Microbulbifer sp. GL-2: one gene and its partners. The main gene of each other region encodes a partner of the protein of the gene in region 2 in a complex. Links are inferred from orthologs where the notes say so. Each region holds a gene or a part of one and is shown on either strand. Other genes may lie near its edges.

Region 1 (9,918 bases), 2.1 Mb from region 2 along the record:
TGGTCTTGATGCCGTCAACCACCAGTTCAGACAGTGCTACGCGCATACGCGCAAGGGCAGTTTCGCGATCCTCAGCGTGAGTGATCACCTTGGCGATCATAGAATCGTAGTTGGGTGGTACCGTATAGCCGGAGTAAAGGTGTGAGTCCACACGTACACCGAGGCCACCGGGCATGTGGAAATTGTTCACCCTGCCGGGGCTGGGGAAGAAAGTCTGGGGGTCTTCCGCATTGATTCTACATTCGAAAGCATGGCCGCGGATCACTATGTCTTCCTGCTTGAGGGAGAGCTTCTCACCGGCGCAGACACGGATCTGTTCCTTAATCAAATCGACACCAGTCACCATCTCGGTTACCGGGTGCTCCACCTGGATACGGGTGTTCATCTCGATAAAGTAGAAGCGCTCGTTCTCGTAGAGGAACTCAAAAGTACCGGCGCCGCGATAGCCGATATCAATGCAGGCCTGTACGCAGGAGTCGTATACCTGCTCGCGCACCGCATCTGGAATACCGGGAGCTGGGGCCTCCTCCAATACTTTCTGGTGGCGGCGCTGCAGCGAGCAGTCACGGTCGCCCAAGTGTATGGCATTGCCCTGGCCATCGGACATTATCTGGATCTCCACATGGCGTGGATTCTGCAGAAATTTCTCCATATACACAGTACCGTCACCAAAAGCGGCCTGGGCTTCGGATTTGGTCACTGCAATGGCGTTGATAAGATTCTCGGCGCTTTCCACTACTCTCATGCCGCGACCGCCACCTCCGGCTGCGGCCTTGATGATGATCGGGTAGCCAATCTTTTCCGCAATCTCGAGGCAGCGCTCACCGTTGTCCGGCAGCGGGCCATCGGAGCCGGGCACCGTCGGCACGCCGGCTTTTTTCATTGCGGCAATGGCGGATACCTTGTCACCCATCAAGCGGATTACATCCGGGCCCGGGCCGATAAAGGTAAAGCCACTTTTCTGCACCTGCTCGGCGAAGTCGGCATTTTCTGCCAGGAAGCCGTAGCCGGGGTGGACGGCAACCGCATCGGTAATCTCCATAGCGGAGATCAAAGCGGGTATGTTCAGGTAGCTCTGCGGAGAGGGGTTGGGGCCGATACAAACGGATTCGTCGGCCAGGCGAACATGCTTCAAATTGCGATCCACCAAGGAGTGTACCGCCACAGTGGCGATACCCATCTCTTTACAGGCGCGCAAAATCCGCAAGGCGATTTCGCCGCGGTTGGCGATCAGGATTTTGTCGAACATTGTGACTTACCCCAATCAGACGATGGTCACGAGCGGTTGATCGAACTCTACCGGTTGCCCGTCTTCCAGCAGAATGGACTCGATAGTGCCGGACTTGTCGGCCTCAATCTGGTTCATCATCTTCATCGCCTCAACGATGCACACCACGTCGCCAGCTTTAACCTGTTGACCGACCTTGACGAAAGGCTCGGCACCGGGGCTGGGGGCTGCGTAATAGGTGCCCACCATCGGTGATTTCACCGCATGACCGCTAAAAGCAGGTTTGGATTCCTTTTCCGTGGGAGCCGGGGCCGCGCTCTGAGTGGGGGCTGCCACTGGAACAGGAGCCGGAGCGGCGGGGGCGCCGTACATTGGCATGACTGGCTGGCTAGCGTTGCTCACACCGCGGCTGATGCGCACAGACTCTTCGCCCTCCTTGATCTCCAGCTCGCCGATATCCGATTCCTCGAGCAGTTCAATTAGTTTTTTAATTTTGCGGATATCCATAGTTCATTCACTCGCAGGTTGATTCATTGGTTTCGAGGCGCTATATCCAGTTGGTGTATGGCTGCCTGTAGTGCCAGTGTGTAGCTGTGTGGACCGAAGCCACACACCACACCGCTGGCTAAGTCGGATAAATAGGAGTGGTGCCTGAATTTCTCCCTCGCGTGGGGGTTGGACAGGTGCAGTTCGATAAACGGAATGGCAACGGCGGCCAGGGCATCTCGTAAGGCTACGCTGGTATGGGTAAATGCCGCAGGGTTGATCACAATAAAATCCACGGCGCTGTTGGCCGCCAGGTGGATACGCTCAATCAGGGCTGACTCGCTGTTACTCTGCAAGGTTTCCAGCTCATGCCCGGCGGCGTCGCACTGGCGCCCCGCCGCTTCATTAACTTCCGCAAGCGTGGTGGAGCCATAGATGTGAGGCTCACGCGTGCCAAGCAGGTTGAGGTTGGGGCCGTGCAGGAGTAGAAGTTTAGCCATAATCTGCCTTGAGAAATGTTGCCGAAAAACCACGAAATGTAGTCTAAAGTTGGCTATCTTGCGGGCAAAATCGAATATTGGCCTGTTTGCCCGAGTGCTTTTGGCGAGTGTGCCGCAAAAGTGACTCCCTGTCCATGCCTGCCTGGCAGTTTATCGAAGTTAGCGGCATTTCGGCGATATTTGGCTAAAAATTAGCGCAAAATATCCATGTCGTGGCCTTTTTACCCCAGCGAATGGCTACAAAGGCGGAAGTTTCCTCTGCGGGACTGAAGAATTGCTGAGTCCGCCCTCGGCAGCGGCTTCCAGTTCCATCAGTAATTCTTCTCGAGAAAGGATCTGGGGCAGGATTTTGGCTTCGCCGCCACTGGCGGGGTAAAGCAGGTAGAGTGGCACACTGGTGCGCCCGTACTTTGCCAACAGGGCGCTGATATGTGGATCCTGATTGGTCCAGTCACCCTTCAGGGCTACAACCCCGAGTTTTTCGATAGCACTACTTACCGCATCGCTCGACAGCACTACTTTTTCGTTGGCCAGACAGGTGATACACCAGGCTGCGGTCATATTCGCAAGTACAGCGCGACCCTCGCCGCGTGCGGCTTCCAGCTTCTCTGCCGAATAGGGCTGCCAGTAGTCACTGGTCTGCTGCTGAGTCTGGGGTGCTGTACTGAGGCGTGGCAGAAGTATTACAGCAAAGGTCAATGCGGCAATCGCCACAGTACCATGCAACCAGCGCCACTGTGGGCGTGGCCATAGCCATAATGCAAAGGCGATAGCGACAGCGCCAGTGAGCACCAAGGTGACGCCGTCACCGCCAGTCTGGCGCCCCAGTACCCATAGTAGCCAGACGGCAGTTAGATACATGGGAAAGGCCAGCAACTGCTTGAGGCGATCCATCCAGGGGCCTGGCCGTGGTAACTTCTCCACCAGGGCGGGAATATAGGTCAGTAAAAGGAAGGGGGCCGCCATGCCGGCGCCGAGAGCCGCAAAAATGCTGAGTGCCACCACCGCTGGTTGGGTTACTGCAAATCCCAGCGCTGAACCCATGAGCGGCGCAGTACAGGGGCTCGCCACCAAAGAGGCCAATACTCCGGAGGTGAGTGAGCCGCGCAGGCCCTGGCTGTTATTCAGGTTGCTGCCGACCCCCATCAGGCTGGAGCCAAATTCTGTAACCCCGGAAAGACTTAGTCCCATGATGAAAAACAGGTATGCAAGAGCAGCCACCAGCCATGGGGATTGCAATTGGAAGCCCCAGCCGATCGCCTCACCGCCGGCACGCAACGCCAGCATGATCGCGGCGATAGCGACAAAGCTCAGGATCACCCCGGCAGTGTAGGCCCAGCCGTGATGGAGCCGCTGGTTGGCATTCTGTGCCGCCTGGCTCACTGCCAGCAGTTTGATGGAGAGCACTGGAAATACACAGGGCATCAGGTTCAACAGTAGGCCGCCAGCGAAAGCGAATAGCAGGGCAAAAGGCAGAGTAATACTGCTGCGGTTACTTTTACCCGCCTGGGACGAGAGGCCATTAGTCGTAGAATTGCTGGCTTTGGAGAAGCCGCCTTCTACCGCATGGATACTGCCGCTGGAGGTGTCCACCGTGTAATGGCGAGTTTGCGGTGGATAGCAGAGCCCCGCATCGGCACAGCCTTGATAGTGCAGCTCCAATTGTGTTGTGGTATTTGGGTTATTGAGGGCGATAGGGAATTCCAGCTGGCCGCGATAGACCTCGGTCTCCTTCTCGAAATAGTCATCCCAGATCACCTCGCCAGTCGGCAGATTCAGGGACAATTCGGTTTTTTGCCCGTTATCGATACGATAGAGGGCAAGCTTGTCACGGTAGAGGTAATATTCCGGGGCAATTTCAAATATGGCACTGAGCTGGCTACCGCTGAGGAGCAGGTCTTGTCGGTAGGCCTCGTCCACTGGCAGGAAAGCGTTGTCCTGGGTGCTATTGAGAGATGCAAAAGGATTGTCGGGGCCCTGGGCCAGGGAGCTGGCACTGGACACAAACAACAGGGTTGCCAGTAGGGCGAGGAAATTATTTCTGAAACTTCTGGTCATCACAGCCATAGATGAAAAAATTCATTATAGTCGGGCGCATAGTTCTGACTGCTGCACCGGACGTGGGTTCAGTTGCGCCAGCAGTATAGCGATGCCAGTGGTACAAAAAAACAACAACGGGGGATTGCTTTGCCGTCATTTGAACGCCTTCACAGCCTTGGAGTCTGCCTGTTCATGGTTGTTGTGCTGGGGGCCTGTACATCCAATCAACCGGCTCCAGCCCCCGCTAGTCCGCCGCCGAAGAAAACCGGGCCCTCACAGGAGGAGATTCGGCGGGGCAATGTGACTTTCTTTCTCAAGCGAGCTGAGCAGGCCCTGAACAAGGGATACCTGACCCAGCCGGCTGGCGCTAGTGCTTATGACTACTACCTGAGAGTACAACAGCTGGACCCCGATAATCGCCGTGCGCAAACGGGGATCCAGACCATCGTGGTTACTTATGTGGAACAGGCTCGCGAGGCACTGCGCCGACGCGCTTTCGGAGAGGTGCAAACCCTGCTCAAGCGAGCTGAGATGTTAGCGCCAGGCAATGCCTTGGTAGACGAAGTGCGTGGGCAGCTGTTGCGAGAGCGGGGTCGTGCCCGTCTCGACCTGCCGGAGGGAGAGAGCATTGGGTTGCCAGCATCAGAGTTGAATGCCCGGTCGGAACGTCTTTCTAATCAGTTGCGGCAGGTTGCCCAGCGAATCCGCAGTGAGCAATTGCGCGTCATTATTATCGCCAGGGATGATGCTCAGGGTCGCTGGGTTTACCAGCAGTTGCGTGAGGCCGTACCCGGTTACCGGGTGCGGGGCGATATCAAGGTTGGCAGTCCAGCGCGATTACTTCTTGTCAAACCCAATGGAGGGGTCCAATGAAAAAACCAGCTCTGTCCGAGTGGATACTTTTAGTCAGTGCTCTGTTATTCGTCGCCAAAGCCCATGCTGTCAACCCGGACCTTCGGGTAGACGGATATGCCCGCGAGACGCCCCCGGGAGCGCCGATGAGTGCGGCTTACTTATCCCTTCACAATACTGGGGCGAAGGACTTACTGCTGGAGGCTGTGGAGCTGTCGGGAAGTCAGGATGGGGGGGCCGACCTGCATACTACCGAGCGCAGTGAGGGTGTCAGTCGAATGCGCCCACTGAAACAAGTGGCGATTGCTGCCGGCCAGCAATTACAGATGGCACCGGGTGGTATACACCTGATGATTCACGGATTACGCCTGCGTGCAGGGGAATTGTTGCCATTGCGGCTGGTCTTTAACGATGGCTCCAGCCTGGAGGTCCAGGTACCGGTAGTGGGGCAGGGTACAGCAGAAAAAGAGCATCACCATCACCACGGTTGAGCCGGGGTATTTATTTTTATTGAAGTAAGGGGAGGGAATAATGAAGAGGTTACTGTTATTTGTGGGAGCACTCGCCCTGGCGGGCTGTGCCCACAGCCCACTGCAAATCCAACTGTATCCGCAGGTCCAGGTTGCTGCAGACTCCATAGGGTCGGGTCATAGCTTAAATGTGCAAGGGGTCAATGAATTACCCGGGGGCGGTCTGGGCTCACTGGGTGGGGTTTATGCTGAGACTTCACAGGTAAATATCGCCAATGATGCGGGAGAGGCGATTGCCACCGGTCTGCGCCAGGGGTTTGCCAACTGGTCTTTTCGTATCACAGATACGGCGCCTGAGGTGCAGGTCGTGGCGAAGTTGGTGAAACTCACTTACAACAGCCCCAATACGGTGTATACCACAACCATTGATACCTCCGCAGAAATCCACCTGGAAGTTACCGCCGGGTCGGCTTCTTATTTTGCGACTTACAGTACATCTGGCCAGGATCGCAACTTGGTCAAGCCCAGTCGCGAGGAAGTGCAAACTCGGGTAAACGGACTATTGAGTGCCACTCTGCAGAAGGTATTTGAGGATGAGAAACTGAAAAATTTCTTGCGTACCCGCTTGTGAGTGTGCAATTTAGGCGCCCTGTGACAGCGGTATGGCTGGGAGGCTAAATAATTGAATAAAGTCGGCGATCTTGGACGATTATGTCGATAAATCTGCCTGATTTACAGGGTGGGGAACTCTGTGGCAACTGTGTTGGCGGTTGCCAGTACCAAGCTGCTTTGTCGGCACAGGAAGTGTGGCCGTGACTCTGATTGACCCCAAGTCAGCTGAATACCTGGGGCCTCTGGGCCAGCTGGAGGCGCGCCTCAATCCCGCTGAGCAAATTAGCCTGCAGGCGGCGGAAGCAGCTCTCGGAGAGATTGCCGATGGGGTGATAGTAACCGACCCTAGGGGTTTGGTCCTTTATGCCAACCCCCTGGTTAGTGAAATGACCGGGAATCTGGTCGGGTTGCTGCCGGGTCAGCCGGTCAATGAGGGGTTGTCACTTTGTGATGAGAAGGGCGTCCCGCTTGCGCCAATATTACCGGACTCTCCCGCCGAGGAAGTGCCCAGAACAAGGGAGATCAACGCCTGTATCCATAGGCTTGGTGATGCCCGACAGCCTCTAGAGGTCACTGTGCAAGTGATGGCACTATGGGGTGCCGGCGTATTAACACATTATGTCCTGGTGTTGAGGGATACCTCCGCCGCCCGGCGGATCTCCACACGCCTCAGCTGGCAGACCAGCCACGATGCCCTTACTCGCCTGCCAAACCGCCAGTACTTTGAAAGCGAGCTGCAAAAGCTCCTGTCCCAGTGTGTCGATAAACGCCAGTATCATGTGCTGCTGTACCTGGATGTTTACCAGTTTAAGGTAATTAACGACACTCTCGGTTTTGTCGCTGGTGACCAATTACTCGTTCAGCTGGTAGCCCTGCTGCAGCGGGGTTTATCCAGTGTCGACCTGTTTGCTCGAGTGGGCAGTGATGAGTTTGCAATCCTGCTGCGGGATTGCACTCTGGAAGAGGGTGGGCGCGTAGTGGCACGTCTGCGGGAATCTGTGCAGGAATTCAGATTCCATTGGCTGGGTAATGACAACCGCGTTGCAGTTTCGATCGGTGTGGTTGGTGTGGATCGTTTTACCCCCAATGCCAGTCAGTTACTTGCTACAGCCAATGATGCCTGCTGCTCTGCCCGGGAGCAGGGGCGTAACCGGGTAAAGTTATTCGGTGACTCGCGTAAGTCGCTGGAGAAACGCCGTGAAACCACCTGGGTGGCAGAAATCCACGCTGCCTTGCGCGAGGATCGCCTGATTCTATATCGACAACCGGTGGTGTCCCTCAAGGGGGAGCGCAAGGTGCATCACTTTGAGATACTGGTGCGCATGCTAGGCCGCGATGGTGGGGTAATTTCGCCGGGTCTATTCCTTCCGGCAGCAGAGCGCTACGGATTGATTGAGGAAGTCGACCGTTGGGTAATCCGTAAGGTATTCCATTATATGGCCCAGGAGCAGCATATCGGCATTGCCGGTACCAGCTATGCAATTAATATCTCCGGTATCAGCTTGGGTGATGAGACTTTTGCCGATTTCGTTTTGCAGGAGCTCACAGAGGCTGGGGTAACCCCTTCACGGGTACAGTTTGAGATTACCGAAACCAGTGCTATCAACAACCTGGAGCGCGCACTGATCTTTATTCATAAGCTGCGCGCTGCCGGTTGTAGTTTTGCTCTGGATGATTTTGGCCGCGGTGTCTCCTCCCTGGCCTACTTGCGTCAGCTACCGGTAGACTATTTAAAGATTGATGGAAGTTTTGTGCGCAATATGCTGGAAGATGAAATCGACAGCGCGATGGTGAGCACCATAGATCACCTGGCCAAGCGCATGGGTATCAGCACCATCGCTGAATATGTTGAGAGTCCGGAACTGATGGAGCGGCTCTGCCTGATGGGAGTGGACTACGCTCAGGGTTTCGGCATTGCCGCTGCTACAGGGCTGCCTGAGATTGGAGAGTTTGAGGGTCTTTAGGCCCTGCAGGCGACCACATGATCGCCTGCAGACTTCCTTTTAAATAACGGTTGCGAGCAGTTCGGAATGCTGTTCTGCCTGTAAGCGAGGGCCATACTGGCTGACGACCTGAGCGGCGGCACGGCAGGCAAGTTCCCCCGCTTCGGTAAAGCCCATTTCGCGATTGATTCCGTAAAGGAAGGCGCCTGCAAACATATCTCCGGCGCCGTTGGTGTCGATAGCGTGTACCTCTGGGCTGGTCACGCGCTGGAGCTGGGTGCCATCCCATAGCAATGCGCCATCGGCGCCAAGAGTGATGGCAAAACTGAGGCAGTAGTCGCGCAAGGCCTCAGCGGCGGAGTCCAGAGAGTCGGTTCCTGTAAAGCCAAGCGCTTCATCGCGGTTGCAGAACAGCATATCCACACCGCCGCCAATCATCTCTCTCAGGCCTTCGCCAAAGAACTGTACCATGGCCGGGTCGGACAGGCTCAGGGCGGTTTTTACGCCGGCTTGCTGCGCCTGTTCACGCAGGGTAATCGCCGCTTGGCGGCCGGTATCAGAAGAGACCAGGTAGCCCTCGATGTAGGCCCAGCGGGAAGATGCCAGTGCCTCCTGGTCCAGCTCTGCCACGGACAGCTTTTCGCTGATACCCAGGTAGGTATTCATACTGCGTTCTGCATCAGGTGTGATCAGTACCAGGCACTTGCCGGTGGTGCCGCCATCGGCTTCCTGCAGGCTGGCAGGGTAGTCGACTCCGGCCGCACCGAGATTGCTGCGATAGAAGTCGCCATTTTCATCTGCGGCGACTTTACAGGAATAGAAGGCCTTCAGGCCGAAATAGCTGGAGGCGATCACGGTATTGGCACCTGATCCGCCACAGGCGCGCCTGGCAGTTATCAGGTGGTCCTGTAGATCATCTACCAGTTGCTGCTGCCGGGTATCGTCCACCAGGGTCATAACTCCCTTTTCAACACCGAGGGTCGATAGATCCTCGTCGGATACCTCGATTTCCGTGTCCAGCAGGGCGGCGCCAATGCCGTAGAGATCGTATTGGTGCATGTCTATCCTTTTCGGGTTTTTTGTCTAGATTTCCGCCGCATTATGGCTCTGATTACGGCAAGTGCAAGGTGATGGGTTTGACTTCAATCGGACAGCGTTTATAAAGGCGCCCTAAGCCTCAATATGAACTAATGGGGCACACTTGTGGTCAATCCACGAACAGGTGCGAGTAGCACCTCTATTGACGACCGGCCAGTATCCACTGCCCGGCGTTGAAGTGTGGCGGTTCAGGGATGTACCCCAAAGGCACCGGTTCGGGTGCCGGAGGCAAGATACCAGTGGAGCTGCCACCTGCTGGTATCCTACCCCTGATAGCGATAGGGCACCTGCGCTTCGTTGTCGATTGATGTACCAAGTTGGCAGCTGGATACCACTTTTTTTATGGCATCGATGAAACGCCGGCGCAGCAAAGCGTCAACACCGAAGAGACGATATCGCTGGCTCAAATTCCTGTTCCTGCTGGCCCTGATGGGTGGTCTCGCCCTCGCTGGCTATATGGCCTATTTGGATGTGCAGTTGCGCGAGAGACTGGACAGCCGCCAGTACCAACTGCCGGCGCGAGTGTATGCTCGTCCCCTGGTCCTGCGTGAGGGTATGGCGATGCATCCGGGTGAGCTTGTCTCCGAGTTTGCCGCGCTCAATTATCGCAAGCAGAAAACTCTTAGCGAGCCTGGTTCCTGGTCTCAGGAAGGTATGGACTATATGGTCTGGCGCCGCGACTTTATTCA
Region 2 (10,001 bases):
ATTACCGTTCAGTAATGGGGATTTTCTGAAGGCGCGCTTTTCGGAAGCCCTGGGAAGATTCTAACAATAAAGGGAATCGGATATGCGTGTGCGTAAGCTGGCACTTGCAGTTGGTCTAGTCGGTGCACTGGGAAGCAACGCGACTCTGGCGCTCGGACTGGGGGAGATCAAACTCAACTCCACCCTTAATCAGCCGCTTAATGCGGAAATCGGATTACTGCAAACGCGCGGTTTGGACGATGCGGAGATCAAAGTACGCCTTGCAGGGCCGGATGAGTTCGATCGTGCAGGCGTGGAGCGTTCCTACCTGCTGACCTCGCTGCGCTTCGATGTGGATTACTCGGGTGCCAAACCGGTTGTTCGCGTAACCAGCCGCGAACCGATACGCGAACCTTTCTTGAATTTTCTGGTGGAAACCCGCTGGCCCAGTGGGCGCTTGTTGCGCGAGTACACCCTGTTGATGGATCTGCCGGCGTTCTCGCCAAATGCGACTCAGCAACCGGTGCGAGCTGCAGAGCGTGAACGTCAACAGGTGCGCCGTGATGCCCCGGTACAGAGACCGGTTCAGCGCCCGGCCCAGCCAGCGCAGCAGCCAGCAGTACAGCCCGAAGTTGAGCAGCCCCGTGAAACCCCGGCGGCACAACAGCCCGAACCGGTACGGCGTCAGCCCCAGCGCACCTCCGTTGAGGATAACGGTAGCAACAGCCAGGTTTACGGCCCTGTTTCCTCCGCTGATACCCTGTGGGAGATCGCATTGGAAAACCGCGCTAGCCGTGAGTTCTCTGTGCAGCAGACCATGCTGGCAATCCAGCGCCTGAATCCTGAAGCCTTTATTAACGACAATATCAACCTACTGAAAAAGGGTGCGGTATTACGTCTTCCCAGTGCTGATGACCTGCGCAGTCTGAGCCTCACCGAGGCGATTTCAGAGGTTGCCCAACAGAATAGCTCCTGGCGCCAGCGCAGTGGCGAGGGAGAAGCTGCAACAGGTGCGCCACTGGACGCGCGCGCAGTGGAGGAAGAGACGGTCGCCAGTGATGTGGTTGAAGGGCGTGTAAGCCTGGCTGCTCCGGGTGATAACGAATCTGTTATTTCCGGTTCTGGTAGCGGCGCCGAGGACAGCGAGGCACTGGAAGGAGACCTGACAGTTGCCGAGGAAGAGCTGGACAAGTCTCAGCTGGAGAATACCGAGTTGCGCGAGCGTATCGCCGAACTCGACGAACAGATCGACACCATGGAGACCCTGGTTGAGGTTTCCAGTGAAGAGATGCGAGCGGTACAGGCTGCAGCTGAGCAGTCTGATCCACTGCTTGATCCCAGTGATATTGATGCAGAACTTGATTCCGCAGCGGATGAAATACTTGCGGTTGATGAGGGGGAGTCTCTCAATAGCGTTGAGCAGCCAGGGGTAGAAGCTGCAGCAGCGGAGCCTGAGGCGCGGAATCGCGTGGTCTCTGTGCAGACCAAGCCCGAGCCAACCCTGATGGAGAAGCTCGGTGATAATGTGCAGCTCATTGGTATAGGTGCCGCTGGCCTGTTGGTTGGTGTATTTGGCTTCTTTACCTGGCGTCGCCGCAAGGCCGAGCAGGAGGCGGAGCAGCATCTTGAGCGAGAGATGAGTGCCGAACAGGCGCCAATTGAAATTCCCGAAGAATTCTCTGAGCCAGACGAAACCCTGGCTGCTGTCGAGAGCATGGAGGCGGATGACACCTTCGATCTTGGCGACCTGAGTGATGTGGGTACCGACGACCCTATTTCCGAGGCGGAAATTCACCTGTCCCTGGGACAGTATGAAGAGGCTGAGAGCAAACTGCTGCAAGGTCTGGAAAAAGATCCGCAGGTGGTGGATGCACGCCTGATGCTGATGGAAGTGTACGCCCATCACCAGGATGTGGAGAAGTTTGACGAGCACTACTTGCAGCTACTTAGTATCAGTGATGGCCCTGTTGCAGACCGCGCCGCACGCCTGCGAGAAACTATTGCCGGTGCACCTGACTTTGAAGCACCATCCATGGACTTCTCCAGCGAATCCCTGGAAGCTGCGCAACTGGATGATATCGGTGCAGCTTTGGACCAGGATTTCACCAGTGCTGAACCGTCAGTGATCCCGGGTGACGCCCTCGATAGTGATACCTCGCTACTCGATGATCTCACCATGGACCTGTCTCTGGACGATGAAAGTACTGCTGGCGATGATGCCGGGCAGGAGTTGTCCCTGGATCTGGACCTTGACTCGTCTTTCGAGGAACCGGTCCCAGGCGCAGGTAAGGCTGCCGACCTGGATACGGAGTTCAACCTGGATGACTTGGATCTCGATAGCGCACTGGATAGTGATACGCAGTTGGCTGTAGCCGGCGAAGTTGAGCCGCAGGCTGATAGCGATCTGAATCTTGATGAACTCGATTTGGGTGAGCTGGACCTCGGTGACCTTAACCTGGAGTCTGGTGAAACTGGGGCGGATGAAACCTCCACCGCTGCCGAAAATCAGTTGGCGACGGGGGAGTTGGACCTGGACTCCCTGGAGTTTGAGAGTGCAGGCGCAGCTGTTGAAGCTGCGGTTGCTGAAACCGCTGAATCTAAGACTGGTGGTTCCATTGGTGGCCTGGACTTTGAGCTGGACCTGTCCATGATGGAGGGTGAGGCCGAGGCGAAATTGGCTGCGGCAGAGTTCCCGCTTGAAGAGCCAGCTGAGAATTTAGGACAGGACCTAAGTCTCGAGTCTATTGATATGGACCTCGTTGACCTGGAGAGTTCGGAAACTGGCAGCGAAGGTGACTTATCCCTCGAAGAGTTTTCTGACGATGACCTGGAGATGCTTGGCGGAGAACTGGATTCCGGGCTGGATCTCGACAGCATCAGCCTCGACGATATCACAGGTGATCTTTCCTCTGCCGATGAACTGGCACTGGAGTCTGAGGTAGCTCCGACTGAGCAGGCCAAGCCGTCTGGTACTGGCGAGCTATCTCTGGAGGCGGACCTGGAGCTCGATATGGCCTCCCTTGAAGCCGATGGTGAAGACTTGTCTCTGGGAGAGGAATCTATCGAGGAAGAGTTCTCCCTTGAAGATGAGCTGGCCCTGATTGACGAGTCTACCGATGGTGACCTTAGTCTCGAAACCGGTTTGGGGCTCAGTGAAGAAGGCGTTGCGGAAGCGCCGGAGCAGCTTGAGGCGGTGGTTGAGAAAGAGCAGGGTACTGAAACTGAGTTTGCCGATCTTGATTTTAATTTGGAAAGTGACCTCAACTCGGAGCTGAGCCTGCTCGAAGGTGGTGACGAAATGGGTACCAAGCTGGAGCTGGCCCAGGCTTACTTGGATATGGGTGACAAAGAGGGTGCCAAAGATATCCTCAAGGAGGTGGCCCAGGATGGTGGCAGCGAGCACAAGAATCGCGCCGAGGAAATGCTGGAGCGCATGGTGTAAATTTTCATTGCATCGCACCTGAAAAAACCTCGCACTGGCTGCGAGGTTTTTTTATTTGGCCAGGGAGCTTTCCAAGCGCCTGGCAGGGGCACTGAATTTGTTGGATTCTGCCGCCGCTCTGGATCGAGGGTGGGGTAACAAGTGGTATTTCCGATATGACGCAGGTAAAAGAGCGCGAGTATATCTACAAGGCTAACGGGGAGGTCCCCCCAGGGAAACAGCTGCCCGAGGGATTACGTCGCATTGCCCTAGGGGTCGAATATTGTGGAGCGCGACTGCATGGATTCCAGAAACAGAAGACGGCGGCAGAAACTGTGCAGGCCCATCTGGAACGGGCCCTTTCCACTATTGCCGCTGAGTCTGTCACGCTGGTCTGTGCCGGGCGTACCGATGCGGGTGTTCACGCCACTAACCAGGTAATTCACTTTGATACTCGCGCGCAGCGTCCAGGGCGGGCCTGGGTGCAGGGAGTGAATACCAAGCTTCCAGATGTGGTGCGGGTACACTGGGCCCGTGAGATGCCCGCCCAATTCCATGCGCGCTTCTCCGCCTATGCGCGCAGCTATCGGTATTTGATTCACAGTGCGCCGACTCGCTCTGCCCACAGCGCTGCGGAAGTAACCTGGACCCAGCATCCACTGGACCTCAATGCCATGCGTGAAGGTGCAAACTACTTGCTCGGTCGTCACGACTTCACCAGCTTCCGCGCCTCCCAGTGTCAGGCCAAGAGCCCGGTGCGGGAAATTACCCGTCTAGATATTGCCCGTGTTGGGGCGTTGATCGTGCTCGAGATAAGTGCCAACGCCTTTCTTCACCACATGGTACGTAATATTACTGGAGTACTGATGGCGGTAGGGCGTGCAGAGCGTGCGCCGGGGTGGGTGAAGGAGGTGTTGGACCAGCGCGACCGCTCTGCCGGCGGCGTTACGGCACCGCCATTCGGCCTCTACTTGGTAGACGTGCAATACTCTCAGGAGTTCCAGCTGCCCCAATGCGAACCGGGGCCGCTATTGGTATCTCAGCCTCTTGGCCGGTTGCCTGTGCCATGACTGGAGCTTCTATGTTTAAAGTGACTCGTACCTAGCAGGATGGCACGCGTTCCACACCCTGCACCAATCTGCTAGTATCTTGAGCTCCCTCATTTTTGTTGGCCGCTCGGCTAGTTTCAGGTTAAGCGATGCAAGTGAAGATTTGCGGCATCACCCGTATAGAAGATGCCCTTATGGCTGTTGATGTCGGTGCAGATGCGCTGGGTCTGGTGTTTTACAAAGCGAGTTCACGTTATATCGATCCGCGGGCAGCCGTAGATATTGCCGCTGCGATTCCACCATTTGTTACCCTAACCGGCCTGTTTGTAGATGCTGCGCAGAGCGAAGTTGACCAGGTTTTGGAGCTTGTGCCTCTCAACCTCCTACAGTTTCATGGTGAGGAGGGCGCGCGTTATTGTGAGCAATTCCGGCGGCCTTATATCAAAGCCCTGCGTATGAAAGACGGTCTGGATGTGATTGCGGCAATGGCGGAGCATCCGAAGTCGCGGGGTTTCCTCCTGGATGCCTATCGCCCCGGAGTGCCAGGTGGTACCGGAGAGACCTTTGATTGGGACAGGGTGCCACAAAATAGCGATCGCCCCATTGTTTTGGCAGGGGGGCTGACTCCAGATAATGTAGCCAGCGCTATCCAAGCTGCGTGCCCCCATGGTGTGGACGTAAGTGGTGGTGTGGAGCAGGCACCGGGCCTTAAAGATTCGAAAAAAGTAACGGCTTTTATTCGCGCAGCCAAGGGCGGCTAGCCTGACTACGGAAAATGAAAAGGGCTGCTTGCCGGCTAGGCCGGCGCGAACCTGAAGGTACCAGCAGATCCATGCATCTGCGCCGGTATTTTCAGGTGATATTTAAATAGTGCAGGACGAACTATTTAAATTCAGACAATAGACGGCACAAGGACGTGCCGTTCGCCGGCTAGGCCGGCGCGAACCTGAAGATACCAGCAGATCCATGCATCTGCGCCAGTATTTTCAGGTGACGTTTAAATGGTTCAGGACGAACTATTTAAATTCAGACAACAGACGGCACAAGGATGTGCCGTTCGCCGGCTAGGCCGGCGCGAACCTGTAGATACCAGCAGATCCATGCATCTGCGCCGGTATTTTCAGGTGACATTTAAATAGTGCAGGACGAACTATTTAAATTCAGACAATAGACGGCACAAGGACGTGCCGTTCGCCGGCTGTGCCGGCGCGAACCTGAAGATACCAGCAGATCCATGCATCTGCGCCAGTATTTTCAGGTGACGTTTAAATGGTTCAGGGCGAACTATTTAAACATTAGGTAAATAGCCAAAAAGAAATCCTTGTGATCGACGGAGTATGAGTGTGAGTAAGCCAGGTGCTATCGATTTTTCCACCTTCCCGGATGCCAGTGGGCACTTCGGTCCGTACGGCGGTCGCTTTGTATCGGAGACGCTGATCAGCGCACTGGATGAACTGCAGGCAATGTATAGCCGCCTGAAGGATGATCCGGATTTTGTCGCTGCTTTTGACTACGATCTTGCGCACTATGTCGGACGACCATCCCCCCTGTATCTTGCAGAACGCCTGACAGAGCAGGGTGGTGGAGCACGTATCTGGCTTAAGCGAGAAGACCTTAATCACACCGGTGCGCACAAGGTAAATAATACTGTTGGCCAAGCGCTGCTTGCCAAACACAGTGGTAAGACTCGTGTGATTGCCGAGACGGGCGCGGGCCAGCACGGCGTCGCCACGGCGACTGTAGCCGCGCGCCTGGGATTGGAGTGTACCGTCTACATGGGGGCTGAGGATGTTAAGCGCCAATCTCCCAATGTTTACCGTATGAAACTGCTGGGTGCCGAAGTGGTACCTGTGGAATCTGGCTCCAAGACCCTGAAGGATGCCATGAATGAGGCGATGCGCGATTGGGTTACCAATGTAGATAACACCTTCTACATTATTGGCACTGTAGCTGGGCCCCACCCCTATCCGCAGTTGGTGCGTGATTTTAATTCGATTATTGGCCGCGAGGCGCGTCGCCAGAGCCTGGAGCTGTTTGGTCAGTTACCTGATGCCCTGGTAGCTTGTGTCGGTGGTGGCTCTAATGCCATTGGTTTGTTCCACGCCTTCCTCAATGATGCCGATGTGAAAATGTTTGGTGTCGAGGCTGGTGGCGAAGGCCTGGCTTCAGGCAAACATGCTGCTCCGCTAAATGATGGTATCCCCGGTGTGTTACACGGCAACCGAACTTACCTTATGGAAGATGAGGACGGCCAGATTATCGAGACCCATTCGGTGTCTGCGGGCCTCGACTATCCGGGAGTGGGCCCGGAGCACGCCTGGCTTAAAGATGTCGGCCGGGTTGACTATGTTACTGCTGACGATAAGGAAGCGCTCGATGCCTTCCGTCGTCTCACCCGTACTGAAGGCATTCTGCCTGCACTGGAATCCAGTCATGCGGTTGCCTATGCATTGAAGCTGGCCGCCAGTATGCAACCAGAGCAGAATATCGTTGTGAATCTCTCCGGCCGCGGTGACAAGGACATTTTCACTGTCGCCGCTATTGACGGCATTGAAGTTTAGTTTGTCGTTACTCGCCGATGGCAGCGGGCACACAGCACCAAAATACTGATCAAGTGAGCTGGCGACAGGCCAGAAGTAGCTCAGGGAACACACAGTGACAGAACAAAACAGAATTGATCGCCGCTTTGCCAGATTGCGCGGTGAGGGCCGTAAAGCTCTGGTAACTTATATTGTTGCCGGTGATGGTGGCCTGGAAAATACCGTACCGTTAATGCACCAGCTGGTGGCTGGCGGAGCGGATGTTATTGAGTTAGGGGTACCATTTTCTGACCCAATGGCAGAGGGGCCGGTTATCCAGAAGGGGCATGAGCGTGCCCTGGCCAATGGTGCCTCTCTACGCAAGTGCCTCGCCCTTGTGCAAGAGTTCCGCCAGGCAGATGAGGAAACCCCGGTGATTCTGATGGGCTATGCCAATCCGATCCAGCGTATGGGGGAGCGGGAGTTCGCCGATGCCGCGAGTGAAGCGGGTGTAGATGGTGCCCTGACGGTGGACTTGCCGGCTGAGGAGGCGGGTTCCCTCAGTACCCTGTTGGCGGAACGCAACCTGCGCAATATCTTTCTGCTGACCCCCACTACCACTGAGGAGCGGATTCGCGAGATAACAGGCCTGGCCAGTGGTTTTGTTTACTACGTATCCCTTAAAGGAGTGACCGGCGCCGGCCACCTGGATCTGGATTCAGTGCGCAATAACCTGGAGCATATTCGCCACTTCACTGATCTGCCCCTGTGTGTGGGCTTCGGTATCAAGGATGGAGCCTCTGCGCGCTCTGTGAGTGCCCATGGAGATGGCGCGGTAGTGGGCAGTGTGCTGGTATCGGCTGTGAGCGAGGCATCGGACCTGGCGGCGGCTAAGGAGAGGGTTGGGTCGATCGTCAGTGAGATGCGTAAGGCCCTGGACCGGTAAAACTGGTCTTGTGCTCAGGTGCGAAGCTGGCCAGAAAGCCAAAAATAGCGGCTGATCTGGCCGGGTTTGATGTTCTGCTTAGTGTTTTAATTCGTAGCCTGAAACTCAACGGTCGGTAAAATGAGCCGGCCTACTGAAAGCATCCGGATTTGGAAACGAGATGAGCTGGTTAGAAAAAATTGTTCCCGCGGTGATTCGCACTGAGCGCCGCACCGGCAGCAGCAAGGTCCCAGAGGGTGTGTGGAGGAAGTGTGTCAAGTGTGACGCCATGCTCTACCGCCCGGAGCTGGAGCGCAACTTGAATGTGTGTCCCAAGTGCGATCACCATATACGTATTGGTGCGCGCCGGCGCCTGGATATTTTCCTGGATGAAGAGGGGCGTGAAGAGCTTGCCACCGATGTATTACCGGTGGATCGCCTTAAGTTCAAGGATGTCAAAAAATATAAAGACCGCTTGCTGCAGGCGCAAAAATCCACAGGCGAGAAAGATGCCCTGGTGGCTATGCAGGGGACCTTGAAAGGTAAGCCCTTAGTGGCGGTAGCGTTTGAATTTGCCTTCCATGGTGGTTCCATGGGTTATGTGGTGGGTGAACGCTTTACCCGCGCGGCCCAACGTGCCCTGGAGCAGCGGATTCCCCTGGTATGTTTCTCTGCAACTGGTGGAGCGCGTATGCAGGAAGCCTTGATTTCCCTGATGCAGATGGCCAAAACTTCAGCGGTTCTGGAGAAATTGAAGATGGCAGGTGTGCCCTACATCTCCATTATGACCGACCCGGTGTATGGTGGTGTATCCGCATCCCTGGCCCTGCTCGGTGATATCAACGCGGCAGAGCCCGGTGCCCGTGCTGGTTTTGCCGGCCCCAATATTATCGAGCAGACCATCCGCCAGAAATTGCCCAAGGGCTTCCAGCGCAGTGAATTCCTATTGGAGCACGGCGCGATCGATATGATTATTCCGCGCAGGGAAATGCGCTCCACAGTATCGCGCCTTCTGGGTAAACTGAGCGGTAACTGATATCCCATTCCTCGGAGGTCATTTGGCAGCCTGTTGTAAAAAACCTGGCTGCCCACCTCCTACCATTGATGCACTCAACTATGTCTTCATTGCAAGATTGGCTCTCCCGTCTGGAGCAGCTGCATCCCACTGAAATTGAGCTTGGCCTGGAGCGAGTGTCCAGTGTGGCCACGACTCTCGGAGTACAAAAACCAGCCCCCACAGTGATTACGGTAGCGGGCACCAATGGCAAGGGTTCCTGTGTGGCAACCCTGGAGGCGCTCTTGCGAAGTGCCGGCCGCTCTGTCGGCGCTTATAGCTCTCCGCATCTACTGCGCTTCAATGAGCGGATACGCATCAACGGTGACGAGGTCTCCGATGGGGACCTGGTTCGTGCCTTTGAGGTGGTGGAGGCTGCGCGCGGCGAAACCAGCCTGACCTATTTTGAATTCTCGACACTGGCAGCGTTGTGGTTATACCAGTGTGCCGGGGTTGAGTTTGCCCTTTTGGAAGTTGGCCTTGGAGGGCGCTTGGATGCGGTCAACTTAGTGGATGCAGATCTGGCAATTATTACCAGTGTGGCAATTGATCATGAGGATTGGTTGGGTAGTGATCGTGAAGTAATTGGCCGTGAAAAAGCTGGGATTCTGCGTCCCGGAGCGCCTTTTGTCTGTGCCGAAAGTACGCCTACGCAATCTGTGTTGTCTGCGGCAGAAAAACAGGCGAGTTCGAGCTATTTTATTGGACGGGATTTCACGCTTAGTGAGAGTGAAGAGTTGTACCAGTTTGGCGAACTTCAGTTGACGGTGCCATCCATCAGCCTGCCGCGCTCCAGTATTGCCGCGGCAATAACTGCGCTGGCGCTACTGGGTGCTCTGCCGGAAAAGGGCGTTGAGCGTGTTCTGGCTGACATAACCCTGCCGGGTCGCTGTCAGCAGGTACAATGGGGCGGCCGCAACCTGATACTGGATGTAGGGCATAATCCCGCCGCTGCCGAGCACTTGGCCCGCTGGTTGTACCGCAACCCGGTCGCCGGGGAAACCCATGCCCTGGTTGCGGTTATGGCGGATAAGGATCTGGTGGGGCTGTTTGC
Region 3 (10,012 bases), 2.1 Mb from region 2 along the record:
GGCCGTGGGCTAAAAGAATCTCACGTAGCACGAGCGGTGGAGCTGTCTGCAGAAAAGTATTGCTCAGCTTCTATTATGTTGCGCAATGCGGGAGTGGAAATTGTGCATAGCTATCGGGTTGAAGAAGCCTGAGTAATGTGGTTTTGATTGGGCTGGGTATATGAAGTTGATAAATACCCAGCCGGTTTATTTATAGGGCTGCAACCGCCACCCAGGTTCCCTTCAGATTTTATAGCTGGCTGAAGTCATTACCTTGGCCACCAGAGACATAGCCCCCTTTACCGGAGCCGGGAATCGACTACCCCCAGCGGCAAGGGCTGCATGGGCATGCTTATCCTCGTCAATCAGCATTTGCTCCACTACGGCACGACTTTTGTTGTCCTGAGGGGGGAGCTGTTGCAAATGACTTTGCAGGTGCTTGCAAACTCTTTCTTCAGTTGCGGCGACAAATCCGAGGCTGATTCGATCACTGACTTTACCAGCGGCTGCACCGAGACCAAATGACAGCCCATACCAAATGGGATTGAGCAGACTTGGACGGCTGTCCAGTTCTTGCAGACGCTGTTCACACCAGGCCAGGTGATCAATTTCTTCATCGGCGGCGCGTTCCATTTCACCGCGTACTTCAGGCAGTTTCGCGGTGAGGGCCTGTCCCTGATAGAGGGCTTGGGCGCATACTTCGCCGCTGTGGTTGACCCGCATCAAGCCGGCGGCATGCTTGCGTTCGGCGTCGCTGAGTTCGGCTTCAGCTTCCTCTCTGGCAGGGGAGGGGCGTGTGTGACAGGGCTCTCCAGGGCTCAAAGTGCGCAGGGCGCGATCGGCCTGGATTAGCAGGCGATCGAGCCCGCTCAGGTTGCGTTCACTCATGTTCTACTGCTCCGCTGAAGTAGCAACCGCTGGAGCGGTCGCTACAAGTGGCTATTACTGCTGTTCGCCGGCAGTGGCCTCTTCTCTCTCGACCGCGCGATAGCCGATATCTTTGCGACAGAAGACCCCATCCCAGTAGATTGCGCGTGCCGCTTCATAGGCGTTGGCCTGGGCATCGGCTACGCTGTCACCCAACGCGGTGGCACAGAGAACACGGCCGCCATTGGTCACCACCCGGTCACCATCCTCTGCGGTGCCAGCGTGGAAAACCTTGGCATTGTCGCTATCGGCTTTTTCCAATCCACTGATGGCATCGCCTTTGCGGTAGCTGCCAGGATAGCCATTGGCGGCTAACACTACACCCAGGGCGGGGCGTGTGTCCCACTCAGCGGTAGTGCTATCCAGTTTCTTGTCCAACGCGGCCAGACACAGGTCCACCAGGTCAGATTTCAAGCGCATCATGATGGGCTGGGTTTCCGGGTCGCCAAAACGGCAATTGTATTCGATCACCCGCGGAGCGCCTTCCGGATCAATCATCAGGCCAGCGTAGAGGAAACCGGTGTAGGGGGTACCTTCTGCGGCCAGCCCCTTCACGGTGGGCTCAATCACCTCTTTCATAATGCGTTGGTAGACACTGTCGGTTACCACTGGAGCGGGGGAATAGGCCCCCATACCGCCAGTATTGGGGCCGGTATCGCCATCGCCAACGCGCTTATGGTCCTGGCTGGTGGCCATGGGCAGGATGTTTTCCCCGTCTACCATCACTATAAAGCTGGCTTCTTCGCCACGCAGGAATTCCTCGATTACTACACGGCAGCCGGCGTCACCAAAGGCGTTGCCGGACAGCATATCGCGCACAGCCAATTCGGCTTGTTGCACGGTTTCCGCAACGATTACGCCTTTTCCCGCAGCGAGGCCATCGGCTTTTACTACGATAGGTGCTCCTCGCTCGCGGATATATTCAATCGCCGGGTCTATCTCAGTGAAGTTGCTATAGGCCGCGGTGGGGATCTTATGGCGCTCCAGGAAGTCCTTGGTGAAGGCCTTGGAGCCCTCCAATTGGGCGGCGCCTTTGCTGGGGCCAAAAGCGGCGAGGCCGCGACCGCTGAAGAAATCTACGATACCTTCAACCAGTGGGGCCTCGGGGCCAACGATGGTGAGTTCTACACCATTTTCCTCGGCAAAGTCGGCCAGGGCGGGGAAATTGTCGATACCGATGGCTATATTTTGTAGCTTTTCCTCGCGTGCAGTGCCTGCGTTGCCCGGCGCCACAAACACGGTGTCCACCGCAGGGTTTTGTGCAGCCTTCCACGCCAGGGCGTGCTCGCGGCCACCAGAACCGATAATCAATACATTCATTGTTAAATCCCCCTAAGTCGACCGCGTGGGTCCATTGGACAGGTATCAGGAGCGCTAGTTTAGCGCGGAATCAGTACGGGGCGGAGTCGCAGGCCCGCAGTTGTCGCCTCGCGAGAGCGGGCGTTTTTATTAGATACATAGAGCGACAGGGTACTACTACCGCCCAAGTGCCGCGAGCCACAGTGAGTGCCTCGCGTTGACCGTGTCAGTTTAGTGGCGGAAGTGGCGCATACCGGTAAAGACCATAGCCATATCGTGCTCGTCCGCAGCGGCGATCACTTCTTCGTCGCGCATCGAACCGCCCGGCTGGATTACCGCCTGGATGCCCACTGCAGCGGCATTATCTATGCCGTCGCGGAAGGGGAAGAAAGCATCGGAGGCCATTACCGAATCCTGAACGGCGAGGCCGGCGTGCTCTGCTTTAATCGCGGCGATGCGTGCAGAATTAACACGGCTCATCTGGCCAGCGCCCACGCCGACAGTTCGGCCGTCTTTACCGTAAACGATGGCATTGGATTTTACGAACTTGGCGACTTTCCAGGTGAACAGCAGGTCGCGAATCTCTTCTTCAGTGGGCTGACGTTTGGAGACCACCTTCAGGTCAGCGGCGGTAACAATTCCGTCGTCGCGGTCCTGTATCAGAAGACCACCATTTACGCGTTTGTAATCCAGTGCGGATGTGCGCTCAGTGCCCCACTGGCCGCAAACCAGCAGACGGACATTCTTCTTCTCAGCCACGGCCTGCTTGGCTTCCTCGGATACAGACGGGGCGATGATCACCTCCACAAACTGGCGCTTAACAATAGCGCGGGCGGTGGCGCCGTCCAGTTCGCGGTTGAAGGCGATAATGCCGCCGAAGGCAGACTCGCTGTCGGTAGCGAAGGCTAGGTTATAGGCATTGAGAGTATTCTCAGCAATGGCCACGCCGCAGGGGTTGGCGTGTTTGACGATGACACAGGCCGGCTCGTCGAAGGCTTTTACACACTCCAGTGCCGCGTCGGTATCGGCAATATTGTTGTAGGACAACTCTTTACCCTGCAACTGGCTTGCGGTGGCAATGCAGGCCTCTGCCGGATTGGCTTCGGTGTAGAAAGCGGATTTTTGGTGCGGATTTTCACCGTAGCGCAGATCCAGTTTCTTGATAAATTGACTGTTGTAGGTGCGCGGGAACAGCTGCTTTTCGTCGCCTTTGATCGCACCCAGATAGTTGGCGATGGCACCGTCGTATCCCGCAGTATGTTCAAAAGCTTTTACTGCCAGGTCGAAGCGGCTGGCATGGCTTAGAGCACCATTGTTGGTTTTCAACTCATTAATGATATTGCCGTAGTCGCTGGCGTTAACCACGATAGTGACATCTTTGTGATTCTTGGCTGCGGCGCGCACCATGGTAGGTCCGCCGATATCGATGTTTTCGATAGCGTCTTCCAGGGAGCAGTCGGGCTTGGCGACGGTTTGTGCGAAGGGATAGAGGTTGACTACCACCATATCAATTGGCGTGATGTTATGTGCGCTCATCACCGCATCGTCGGTGCCGCGGCGGCCAAGGATGCCACCATGCACTTTAGGGTGCAGGGTTTTGACTCGGCCATCCATCATTTCCGGAAAGCCTGTGTAATCAGAGACTTCTACTACCGGGATATCGGCTTCTTTGAGTTGGCGATGAGTGCCGCCGGTGGAGAGGATTTCAACGCCCATGGCAGTGAGTTGCTGGGCGAACTCAACGATGCCACTCTTGTCAGATACACTAATCAGCGCGCGGCGGATCGATACCTTGTCTGTCATTGCACTTGGTCCAACTGGTTTCTGAAAAGGTTTTGCCACCGGGTTTTCGAGAGGTTACCGGTGGGGCGGCAAAAACTACCGCGAGGAAAATAGCGAGGGGGGATGAGTGACCTCATCCCCCCTTCGGGTTTTCTATCTGTTCGGTAGCTTACAGCAGCCCGTAGCGCTTCAGTTTTTTGCGCAGGGTGCCGCGATTAAGACCCAGCAGCTGTGCAGCGCGGGTCTGGTTGTGACGGGTATATTTCATCACCACTTCGAGCATGGGCGCTTCGATCTCTGACAGCACCATGTCGTAGACATCGGTAACCATCTGGCCATCCAGGTGGCGGAAGTAGTTCTCCATTGCGTGCTCAACGGCATCGCGCAGGGACTGCTGCTGTGGCTGTGCCAGTTGAGTCTGCCCCCTGGAGGATACTTCTTCGTTGCCAGTATCCGGAATCAATACTTCATTATTCATGCCGCTTGTGCCCCTCTCGTTATTCGGCGTTCAAACCACTCGTGAACGCTGGCATGTTGTACTTCTGCGCTCTCTATTTGGAAAAAGGTCTTGCGGAAGGACTCGCTGTCAGCGAGTGTCTTCAAGTACCAGCCCACGTGCTTGCGGGCGATACGGACCCCCATCACCTCACCGTAGAATCGGTGTAGTTCGCCCAAATGGGCGAGCAAAATATTCCTGACTTCATCCAATGTCGGTTCGGGTAGCCGCGCGCCGGTGGCGAGGTAGTGGGCTATTTCCCGAAAAATCCATGGTCGTCCCTGTGCTGCGCGGCCAATCATGACCGCAGATGCGCCAGTGTAATCGAGCACCTGTCGGGCTCTCTCGGCACTGCTAATGTCGCCATTGGCAAAAACCGGGATCTTCACCCTGGATACAATTTCGGCAATGGTATCGAATTCAGCCCGTCCGTGGTAGCCGCAAGCGCGAGTGCGGCCATGGATTGCCAGTGCGGCGATCCCGGAATCCTCGGCCATTTTGGCTACAGTGACGCCATTGCGGGAATCCGGGCACCAGCCGGTGCGGATTTTTAGCGTCACCGGGACGGAGACAGACTGGACCACGGCCTGGAGAATATCCGCCACCAGCTTCTCATCCCGCAGCAGGGCGGAGCCCGCTGCTTTTTTACACACCTTTTTTGCCGGGCAGCCCATATTGATATCAATAATCTGTGCGCCGCGGCGCACATTTTCACGAGCGGCTTCCGCCATCATTTCGGGGTCACCACCGGCGATTTGCACCGATATCGGCGCCGTTTCGCCACCGTGATCCAGACGCAAGCGCGATTTGCGGCTGTTCCACAGGCGGGTGTCCGAGGTCACCATTTCCGAAACTACCAAACCGGCGCCGAGTTCTCGACAAAGCTGGCGGAAAGGGCGATCGGTGACTCCGGCCATGGGCGCCAGAATTACCGGGTTGTCGATAATATAGGGGCCTATGGCGGTGGACACGCTAGCTCCGTTTGGGCTGTGGGTAGGGCATATCGAGCCCCGGCAAAACAGCCGCCTATGATAGCGGTTGCCCCGTTAATGGCAAAGCGAAAAAGCGGGCAATTTGATCGAACACTATCCGTTTAGCCTGCAGAGTGTGCAATTTTGGAGGCTTTGCGTGCCAGTTTACAGCTTGCTCTATGTGCAGCTCTCTATTACTGAGTGATCTTCATCTCATAATTCACCGCTTCGGTGCCGGGGTCTACCACTTCGATAGCGATATGTATGGGACTGCCCTGAGGCATAAGTTTCCGCCCGGCCAACTCGCCCTGCAGGTATTCTCCCGGGGTAAAGCGACGGCTTGCTACTGCACGGTCTTTGAGGTCGCTGAAATTCAGTTCCAGATTGGGGAATGGCTGGTTGTAGGGTGCGGTATTGATTAACACTGCATCTACTACCAGGGCGCCTTCCAGTTGTGGGTGGCTGCGCACCATCAAATTGGTGGCTTGGATGGCGTTGGGGTCCCTGAGCTGAGGCACGGTGCATCCGAACAATGGACAGGTTGCGGCGTAGATACTACGCCAGGGCTGCTTCTTACTGAGGTTATCAAACTGGAAGTAAGCCACCTGTGCCAGCAGAATAATAGTCAGCAGCGGTAAGAGTAGCCACCAGAGCCAGGGGCTCACAACCTTCCTTTTTGGCGTTACTCCCCAGGACATTTCCAGGGGAGCGGGTTGGATAGCAGAGATCAGCTGTTCGCGCTCGGGTTGCGCTTGGGGTTTATCGTTGGTATCTGTACTGGACGCAAAAAAGGGTTCCCTGCGCCCATTGATAGCGTTGGTAATAGGCTCTGAAGCCTCCAGTGTGGAGGAATCTGAGTGGGCCGGCAACGAGCTGGACTCGAAGATTTCTGCTGGTGGAGCCTGCGCTGTCTGGGGCTGTTCCCAAGGACCGGGATCTTCCTGGTTTTTGCTATAGGCTCGAGGATTCGTACTGATCTGGCTATTGGATTCAGGGCTACCGTTGAAATCGGGAGCATCATCCCAGTCCGGCTTGAGAACAGATTCTAGGTCCTCTTCGGATTCCTCCTCGTGGATAGTCTCTTCCTGCAGCTCCTGCCACTGGTTATCACCAAAGGCGTCACCGATAAGGGTGTCGGGGTCCGGTTCTGTATCGCCCTGTGGAGGAACTTCCGGTTTTCTCTCTTGTGGTTTCTTCTCTATCTCCGCGATCGGTGTCGCCGGGGAGGGTTCCGGTTGCCTGGATGGGGTTGGCTCCTCGTCATCCAGTTCGATATCGTCGTGGATCAGGAAGTCGTCGTCTTCCAGGAGGGCTTCCAGGTCGCTGCGGGTACTAGCGCTTTCATCATTGAATACGATGTTTTCGTCGGCGCGGAAAACCTGCAGGCAGGAACCACAGCGCACGGCGCCGCGGGCAGCACGCAGTTGCTGGTCATTAATATGAAAAGAGGTGCTGCAATGGGGGCAGCGGGTTACCAGTTGAGACATTCGACTATGGCGCAGTTTATTTTGCGGTCAAGTTTATCAGTCTGCCGTCCCCCCGCGTAGTGGTGGTTGGCGCATTTAGCGAATGCGGGTACCGCTCAGGCGTACCCAGCCCTCATGCTCGCCATCTTCATCGAACTTAATATTTTGCGCATAGGCTTTTTTCACCTGCTCGGCCTGGGAGGCAAGGATACCGGACAGGCAGATACGTCCGCCCACCTTGGTCAGTTCGACCAGTTCAGCTGCGAGTTCCACCAGGGGGCCGGCGAGAATATTGGCAAGCATGGTATCCACACTTTCGTGTGGGATTTTTTCCGGCAGATACACCGGAAAGCATTGCGGGTCGATGCTATTGCGTTTGGCATTATCGCGGCTGGCGATAAGGGCTTGGGGATCAATATCGGTGCCAATAGCGCGTTCAGCACCGAGCAGTAGGGCGCCGATACCGAGGATGCCGGAACCGCAGCCAAAATCGATAACACTGTGGCCCTGAAGAGGTTCACTTGCCAGCCACTGTAGGCATAGGTAAGTAGTGGGATGTGTGCCGGTACCAAATGCGAGGCCGGGGTCGAGCAGTAGGTTGACGGCTTCTGGGTGTGGCGGCTTGCACCAGCTGGGACAAATCCATAAGTTGTCGCCACATTGGATGGGCTTGTAGTGGGACATCCACTCTCGCTCCCAGTCCTTGTCCTCCAATTGCTCCCAGCGCACATTGGGCAGCATTTCGCATAGGAATGAGGCGGCTTTGGCTTCGGTTACGGAGGTATCGACTTCGGCATCGAACAGGCCGGTTATCCGGGTTTGGTCCCAGAGGGGGACTTCGCCGAGACCGGGTTCAAGGATGGGCTGGTCTGCATTGTCCTGCAGGGTGACAGAGACGGCACCGGCAAAAAGCAGTGCGTTTTCGATTTTTTCCGCGTGCGCACGATCGGTGTCAACGCGGAGTTGTAGCCAGGGCATAGGGATTCCGTAGTGAGTAACTGCTGTTGTGAGTGGGTAGCCCACCCGTTCCCTGCGACAATTATCGCCATCCATGGCGTTTGGGCTCGTCGTCGGACGCAATTCTCTCCAACTTTGCCCCGGCTGGCGAGGGCTAGAGCCCTAGCTTCTTCTCCAGGTAGTGGATATTTACCCCGCCTTTGGCGAACGCCTCATCGCGCACCAGCTCCTCCTGCAGGGGGATATTGGTCTTGATGCCGTCAACCACCAGTTCAGACAGTGCTACGCGCATACGCGCAAGGGCAGTTTCGCGATCCTCAGCGTGAGTGATCACCTTGGCGATCATAGAATCGTAGTTGGGTGGTACCGTATAGCCGGAGTAAAGGTGTGAGTCCACACGTACACCGAGGCCACCGGGCATGTGGAAATTGTTCACCCTGCCGGGGCTGGGGAAGAAAGTCTGGGGGTCTTCCGCATTGATTCTACATTCGAAAGCATGGCCGCGGATCACTATGTCTTCCTGCTTGAGGGAGAGCTTCTCACCGGCGCAGACACGGATCTGTTCCTTAATCAAATCGACACCAGTCACCATCTCGGTTACCGGGTGCTCCACCTGGATACGGGTGTTCATCTCGATAAAGTAGAAGCGCTCGTTCTCGTAGAGGAACTCAAAAGTACCGGCGCCGCGATAGCCGATATCAATGCAGGCCTGTACGCAGGAGTCGTATACCTGCTCGCGCACCGCATCTGGAATACCGGGAGCTGGGGCCTCCTCCAATACTTTCTGGTGGCGGCGCTGCAGCGAGCAGTCACGGTCGCCCAAGTGTATGGCATTGCCCTGGCCATCGGACATTATCTGGATCTCCACATGGCGTGGATTCTGCAGAAATTTCTCCATATACACAGTACCGTCACCAAAAGCGGCCTGGGCTTCGGATTTGGTCACTGCAATGGCGTTGATAAGATTCTCGGCGCTTTCCACTACTCTCATGCCGCGACCGCCACCTCCGGCTGCGGCCTTGATGATGATCGGGTAGCCAATCTTTTCCGCAATCTCGAGGCAGCGCTCACCGTTGTCCGGCAGCGGGCCATCGGAGCCGGGCACCGTCGGCACGCCGGCTTTTTTCATTGCGGCAATGGCGGATACCTTGTCACCCATCAAGCGGATTACATCCGGGCCCGGGCCGATAAAGGTAAAGCCACTTTTCTGCACCTGCTCGGCGAAGTCGGCATTTTCTGCCAGGAAGCCGTAGCCGGGGTGGACGGCAACCGCATCGGTAATCTCCATAGCGGAGATCAAAGCGGGTATGTTCAGGTAGCTCTGCGGAGAGGGGTTGGGGCCGATACAAACGGATTCGTCGGCCAGGCGAACATGCTTCAAATTGCGATCCACCAAGGAGTGTACCGCCACAGTGGCGATACCCATCTCTTTACAGGCGCGCAAAATCCGCAAGGCGATTTCGCCGCGGTTGGCGATCAGGATTTTGTCGAACATTGTGACTTACCCCAATCAGACGATGGTCACGAGCGGTTGATCGAACTCTACCGGTTGCCCGTCTTCCAGCAGAATGGACTCGATAGTGCCGGACTTGTCGGCCTCAATCTGGTTCATCATCTTCATCGCCTCAACGATGCACACCACGTCGCCAGCTTTAACCTGTTGACCGACCTTGACGAAAGGCTCGGCACCGGGGCTGGGGGCTGCGTAATAGGTGCCCACCATCGGTGATTTCACCGCATGACCGCTAAAAGCAGGTTTGGATTCCTTTTCCGTGGGAGCCGGGGCCGCGCTCTGAGTGGGGGCTGCCACTGGAACAGGAGCCGGAGCGGCGGGGGCGCCGTACATTGGCATGACTGGCTGGCTAGCGTTGCTCACACCGCGGCTGATGCGCACAGACTCTTCGCCCTCCTTGATCTCCAGCTCGCCGATATCCGATTCCTCGAGCAGTTCAATTAGTTTTTTAATTTTGCGGATATCCATAGTTCATTCACTCGCAGGTTGATTCATTGGTTTCGAGGCGCTATATCCAGTTGGTGTATGGCTGCCTGTAGTGCCAGTGTGTAGCTGTGTGGACCGAAGCCACACACCACACCGCTGGCTAAGTCGGATAAATAGGAGTGGTGCCTGAATTTCT

Evidence for each region.
Region 1: the proteins of accD (region 2) and accB are in contact, whole or in part, in a solved structure (PDB 8UXZ), measured with the Escherichia coli proteins. The link is inferred for Microbulbifer sp. GL-2 from one-to-one orthologs.
Region 3: the proteins of accD (region 2) and accC are in contact, whole or in part, in a solved structure (PDB 8UXZ), measured with the Escherichia coli proteins. The link is inferred for Microbulbifer sp. GL-2 from one-to-one orthologs.

The regions. Positions count from the first base shown.
Region 1 is NZ_AP019807.1:1,011,459-1,021,376, reverse strand. The notes cover bases 1-2,716. They hold accB (acetyl-CoA carboxylase biotin carboxyl carrier protein), read right to left. Parts: upstream 1,736-2,716; coding sequence 1,265-1,735; downstream 1-1,264. Other genes in these bases: GL2_RS04490 (protein-disulfide reductase DsbD), read right to left, coding at 2,452-2,716; aroQ (type II 3-dehydroquinate dehydratase), read right to left, coding at 1,759-2,214; accC (acetyl-CoA carboxylase biotin carboxylase subunit), read right to left, coding at 1-1,249. Also shown: more of GL2_RS04490, read right to left, coding at 2,717-4,281; GL2_RS04485 (N-acetylglucosaminyltransferase), read left to right, coding at 4,345-5,127; GL2_RS04480 (copper chaperone PCu(A)C), read left to right, coding at 5,124-5,597; GL2_RS04475 (YajG family lipoprotein), read left to right, coding at 5,638-6,207; GL2_RS04470 (EAL domain-containing protein), read left to right, coding at 6,389-8,152; GL2_RS04465 (adenosine kinase), read right to left, coding at 8,192-9,190; mrcB (penicillin-binding protein 1B), read left to right, coding at 9,572-9,918. UniProt on the Escherichia coli protein: This protein is a component of the acetyl coenzyme A carboxylase complex; first, biotin carboxylase catalyzes the carboxylation of the carrier protein and then the transcarboxylase transfers the carboxyl group to form malonyl-CoA.
Region 2 is NZ_AP019807.1:3,104,001-3,114,001, forward strand. The notes cover bases 7,203-10,001. They hold accD (acetyl-CoA carboxylase, carboxyltransferase subunit beta), read left to right. Parts: upstream 7,203-8,074; coding sequence 8,075-8,929; downstream 8,930-10,001. Other genes in these bases: trpA (tryptophan synthase subunit alpha), read left to right, coding at 7,203-7,914; folC (bifunctional tetrahydrofolate synthase/dihydrofolate synthase), read left to right, coding at 9,010-10,001. In the rest of the region: GL2_RS13500 (FimV/HubP family polar landmark protein), read left to right, coding at 83-3,421; tRNA pseudouridine(38-40) synthase TruA, read left to right, coding at 3,577-4,470; GL2_RS13510 (phosphoribosylanthranilate isomerase), read left to right, coding at 4,599-5,210; trpB (tryptophan synthase subunit beta), read left to right, coding at 5,787-7,010; more of trpA, read left to right, coding at 7,105-7,202.
Region 3 is NZ_AP019807.1:1,019,488-1,029,499, reverse strand. The notes cover bases 7,203-10,012. They hold accC (acetyl-CoA carboxylase biotin carboxylase subunit), read right to left. Parts: upstream 9,373-10,012; coding sequence 8,032-9,372; downstream 7,203-8,031. Other genes in these bases: aroQ (type II 3-dehydroquinate dehydratase), read right to left, coding at 9,882-10,012; accB (acetyl-CoA carboxylase biotin carboxyl carrier protein), read right to left, coding at 9,388-9,858; prmA (50S ribosomal protein L11 methyltransferase), read right to left, coding at 7,203-7,898. In the rest of the region: GL2_RS04545 (OsmC family protein), read left to right, coding at 1-132; coq7 (2-polyprenyl-3-methyl-6-methoxy-1,4-benzoquinone monooxygenase), read right to left, coding at 223-867; purD (phosphoribosylamine--glycine ligase), read right to left, coding at 922-2,226; purH (bifunctional phosphoribosylaminoimidazolecarboxamide formyltransferase/IMP cyclohydrolase), read right to left, coding at 2,437-4,008; DNA-binding transcriptional regulator Fis, read right to left, coding at 4,157-4,465; tRNA dihydrouridine synthase DusB, read right to left, coding at 4,462-5,400; GL2_RS04515 (DUF3426 domain-containing protein), read right to left, coding at 5,649-6,941; more of prmA, read right to left, coding at 7,017-7,202. UniProt on the Escherichia coli protein: This protein is a component of the acetyl coenzyme A carboxylase complex; first, biotin carboxylase catalyzes the carboxylation of the carrier protein and then the transcarboxylase transfers the carboxyl group to form malonyl-CoA.